DNA from 2 places in the Streptomyces sp. NPDC110618 genome. Region 2 is predicted to be linked to the other one. Evidence: riboswitches for the same ligand, from Rfam matches in the RefSeq annotation. Region 2 holds a riboswitch; the other holds the start of a gene.

Region 1 (2,197 bases), on a different contig from region 2:
GGGGGTACGGACCTCACGGTTGTGCCCAGGGTGGGGGTGCCCGTGGGGGTGGGTCGCGCAGCCCGGCGCTCACGGGGTGCCGCCGCGCCCACCCGTGCCGCCCCAGCGGCACGACTGCCCGCGGCTGGGTGGGTTTCGACTGCCTGTGGCTCTGGCGGCTGGCTTGGTTACATCTCTGCGTCCTCGGTGCCTGCCAAGTTGCCGAAGTCGTGGTCGGGAGGGGGTGGGGTGGAGGCGGTGTCGAGGCCGTAGTGGTGGTAGAGCTGGAGTTCTTGTTCGGGGGAGAGGTGGCGGCCGACGCCGAAGTCCGGGGCGTCCTTGATCAGGGTGCGGTCGAAGGGGACGTGCAAGGTGCCCTCGACCAGTTCGCTCGGCTCCAGCGGGACGAAGGCGTCCCTGCTGAACAGGCCGGTCCGTATGGCCGCCCACTCCGGGACACCGGTCGCGTCGTCGAGGTAGACCTCGTCAATCGTGCCGATCTTCGTGCCGTTGCGGTCGAACGCCTTGCGGCCGATCAGGTTGCGCGGATCGATGTCGGTCTGCACGGGACCTCCACTAGGTCGCAAATCATCCGTAAGCACTACGAAAGAGCACAATCGGGTGCTCGGCCACTCGAACGACCTGGCGTTGACCTCGCTGGTAGGCTTGCAGACGGCTGCTGACCCCGTGCGGGAGAGTCCTCCGGAGACCACCGGAGGCGCCGAAGGAGCAAATCCTCCCCGGAATCTCTCAGGCTCACGTACCGCACGGACGAGGTCACTCTGGAAAGCAGGGCGGGTGTCGACGGCTTCCGCTCTCACCGACGGTGAAAGCCGGACGCCCTGGTGCCTCCGGTGAAGCTCTCAGGTTGAGATGACAGAGGGGGAGGCCGTCCGGGCACCCGCGCCGTGGTGCCCCTCGAAGGTCGTGTCTGACCAGGAGGCCTCCGCAATGACCGCCCATCGCATTCCGCTCTCCGAGCTCGAAACGGGGATCCCCTTCGAGCAGCGTCACATCGGGCCCGACCAGGAAGCCCGGGCCAAGATGCTCGCCCAGGTCGGCTACGGCTCGCTGGACGAGCTGACCGCCGCCGCGGTACCGGATGTGATCAAGAACGCCGACTCGCTCGCGCTGCCGGGCGCGCGGTCCGAGGCCGAGGTGCTCGCCGAGCTGCGTTCGCTCGCCGACCGCAACCAGGTGCTCGACTCCATGATCGGGCTCGGCTACTACGGCACCTTCACCCCGCCGGTCATCCTGCGCAACGTCATGGAGAACCCGGCCTGGTACACGGCGTACACGCCCTACCAGCCGGAGATCTCGCAGGGCCGCCTGGAGGCGCTGCTCAACTTCCAGACCATGGTCGCCGACCTCACCGGCCTGCCCACCTCCGGCGCCTCGCTGCTGGACGAGGGCACCGCCGCGGCCGAGGCCATGGCGCTGTCCCGGCGCATGGGCAAGAACAAGAAGGGCCTCTTCCTGGTCGACGCGGACGCCCTTCCGCAGACCATCGCCGTGATCGAGACGCGTGCCGAGCCGACCGGCGTCGAGGTGGTCGTCGCCGACCTCAGCGACGGTATCCCGGCCGAGATCGCCGAGCGTGAGATCAACGGTGTGCTCCTGCAGTACCCGGGTGCCTCCGGTGCCGTGCGGGACCTCAAGCCCGTCATCGAGCAGGCGCACGAACTGGGCGCGCTGGTCACCGTCGCCGCCGACCTGCTCGCGCTGACGCTGCTGACCTCGCCCGGTGAGCTGGGTGCCGACATCGCGGTCGGTACGACCCAGCGGTTCGGTGTCCCGATGGGCTTCGGCGGTCCGCACGCCGGCTACATGGCCGTGCACGATAAGTTCGCGCGCTCCCTGCCCGGACGGCTCGTCGGCGTCTCCGTGGACGCGGACGGCAACAAGGCGTACCGCCTCGCGCTGCAGACCCGTGAGCAGCACATCCGCCGCGAGAAGGCGACCAGCAACATCTGTACCGCGCAGGTGCTGCTCGCCGTCATGGCCGGCATGTACGCCGTCTACCACGGCCCCGAGGGGCTGAAGGGCATCGCGCGGCGCGTGCACCGCTACACCGCGATCCTCGCCGCCGGGCTCGCCGCGGGCGGCGCCGAGATCGTGCACGCGAACTACTTCGACACCCTCACCGTGCGGGTGGCCGGACGGGCCGCCGAGGTCGTCGCCGCCGCCCGCGAGGCCGGGGTGAACCTGCACCTCGTCG
Region 2 (2,197 bases):
CCGCCCGCGCTCGCGCTGGCCCTGGAGTGCCTGGTCCGGGGTGACGTCGAGGAGCAGCAGGTGCAGGGTGCCGCCCCGGCGCCGCGCGGCCCGCGCCAGCCAGCCGCGCACCCAGGACTGCGTACCGCAGTCGTGCACGACCAGGCCCTCGCCGGAGCGCAGGGCCCGCCACAGTCCGAAGTAGTGCGCGACCCGCACGAGCGGGCGGTAGACCGCGTACGGCAGGAAGCCCGGCATCCGCGCGTCCCAGCGGTCCCGGGTGTCCTGGGAGTCGATCCGCGGCCCCGTGACCGCCCGCTTCATCAGCGTGGACTTGCCGCTGCCCGGCAGGCCGGTGATCACCACGACGTCCTTCGGTCCGAAGAGCAGGGCGTGCGGGCTCAGGCCGGAGCGCTCACGCAGATCGCGCACGACCGGGGCCGGACACACCTCCGCGACGGGGGCTGCCGGCTGCCGGGGCACCGCGATGCCCGAGGTGGCCGCGTACGCCGTCGTCCTGTTCACCGTGATCGTCCTCCCCTGGGTCAGATGGAGACCATCTGCCCGTCGACCGTAAAGAGAAGGTAATTCCGCGTGCCTGGAGTTTCTGTACGCGTACCGCAACAGCCCGGTTACAGATGCTGCCCTGCCACGCCGGACCGATGCGTGCAATGATGTGCGCGCCAACTGCATACCGGCCGTTTGAATCCGCGCGGGAGAGTTCCCAGCCTTGTGCTGGGGCGCCGAAGGAGCAAGTCCCTCCCTTGAATCTCTCAGGCCCCGTTACCGCGCGGGCGAGGCACATCTGAAAAGCGGGCCGCCGTCGCCGGTGGTCCCACCCAAGGTGCAAGTCATGCCCACGCGCGGTCATGACGAACCTCTCAGGTTCCGATGACAGATGGGGAGGAACGCCCCCCCCGTCATGCCTTGGGAGACGACCGACCGATGAGCAGTACCGAACCGCGCCGTACCGCCCTCGATGCCCTGCATCGCTCGCTGGGCGCCACGATGACCGACTTCGCCGGCTGGGACATGCCGCTGCGCTACGGCTCCGAGCGCGACGAGCACAACGCCGTGCGCACCAAGGCCGGCCTCTTCGACCTCTCCCACATGGGTGAGATCACGGTGACCGGTCCGCAGGCGGCCGCGCTGCTGAACCACGCCCTCGTCGGCAACATCGCCTCCGTCGGTGTCGGCCGCGCCCGCTACACCATGATCTGCCGCGAGGACGGCGGCATCCTCGACGACCTGATCGTCTACCGGCTGGCCGAGTCCGAGTACATGGTCGTCGCCAACGCCTCCAACGCCCAGGTCGTGCTGGACGCCCTGGTGGAGCGCGCCGCCGGCTTCGACGCCGAGGTCCGCGACGACCGGGACGCCTACGCGCTGATCGCCGTCCAGGGCCCCGAGTCCCCCGGTATCCTCGCCTCGCTCACCGACGCCGACCTCGACGGCCTGAAGTACTACGCCGGGCTCCCCGGCACCGTCGCGGGCGTCCCGGCGCTGATCGCGCGCACCGGGTACACCGGCGAGGACGGCTTCGAGCTGTTCGTGAAGCCCTCCGACGCCGAGCCGCTGTGGCAGGCCCTGACCAAGGCGGGCGAGCCGGTGGGCCTGGTCCCGTGCGGCCTGTCCTGCCGGGACACCCTGCGCCTGGAGGCGGGCATGCCGCTGTACGGGCACGAGCTGACCACCGAGCTGACCCCCTTCGACGCCGGGCTCGGCCGGGTGGTGAAGTTCGAGAAGGAGGGCGACTTCGTCGGGCGCGAGGCGCTCACCGAGGCCGCCGCCCGCGCCGAGAGCAACCCGCCGCGCGTCCTGGTCGGCCTGGTCGCCGAGGGCCGCCGGGTCCCGCGCGCCGGGTACCAGGTCGTCGCCGACGGCAAGGTCATCGGCGAGGTCACCTCCGGCGCTCCCTCCCCCACCCTGGGCAAGCCGATCGCCATGGCCTACGTCGACGCCGCGCACGCGGCGCCCGGCACGCCCGGTGTCGGTGTGGACATCCGGGGCAGCCACGAGCCGTACGAGGTCGTGGCGCTGCCGTTCTACAAGCGCCAGAAGTAGTAGCCGCACGCATCGGATGCAGGAGCTGTGAGCGTCACCGGCACCGGCCGTGGGTGATGCTGAACACATCACCGCTGCTCACGCACGCCTCCAGCGGTCCCTCATTCATCAGCACACCCCCGCGTACAGGAGAATTCAGGCCATGAGCAACCCC

Evidence for each region. A riboswitch is a leader RNA that binds a small molecule or an ion and turns the genes downstream of it on or off. The one in region 2 is predicted to bind glycine.
Region 1: it holds a riboswitch for glycine, as region 2 does, so the genes downstream of both, gcvP (aminomethyl-transferring glycine dehydrogenase) here and gcvT (glycine cleavage system aminomethyltransferase GcvT) in region 2, are expected to answer to the same signal.

What each region holds. Positions count from the first base shown of each region.
Region 1 is NZ_JBVKBN010000019.1:10,316-12,512, forward strand. Features, by position in the region: gene ACZ7L7_RS27960 (PRC-barrel domain-containing protein) at 168-545, opposite strand; glycine riboswitch at 660-755, shown strand; gene gcvP (aminomethyl-transferring glycine dehydrogenase) at 931-2,197, shown strand, end outside.
Region 2 is NZ_JBVKBN010000011.1:1,015-3,211, reverse strand. Features, by position in the region: gene ACZ7L7_RS19740 (AAA family ATPase) at 1-504, opposite strand, end outside; glycine riboswitch at 683-778, shown strand; glycine riboswitch at 779-887, shown strand; gene gcvT (glycine cleavage system aminomethyltransferase GcvT) at 925-2,043, shown strand; gene gcvH (glycine cleavage system protein GcvH) at 2,186-2,197, shown strand, end outside.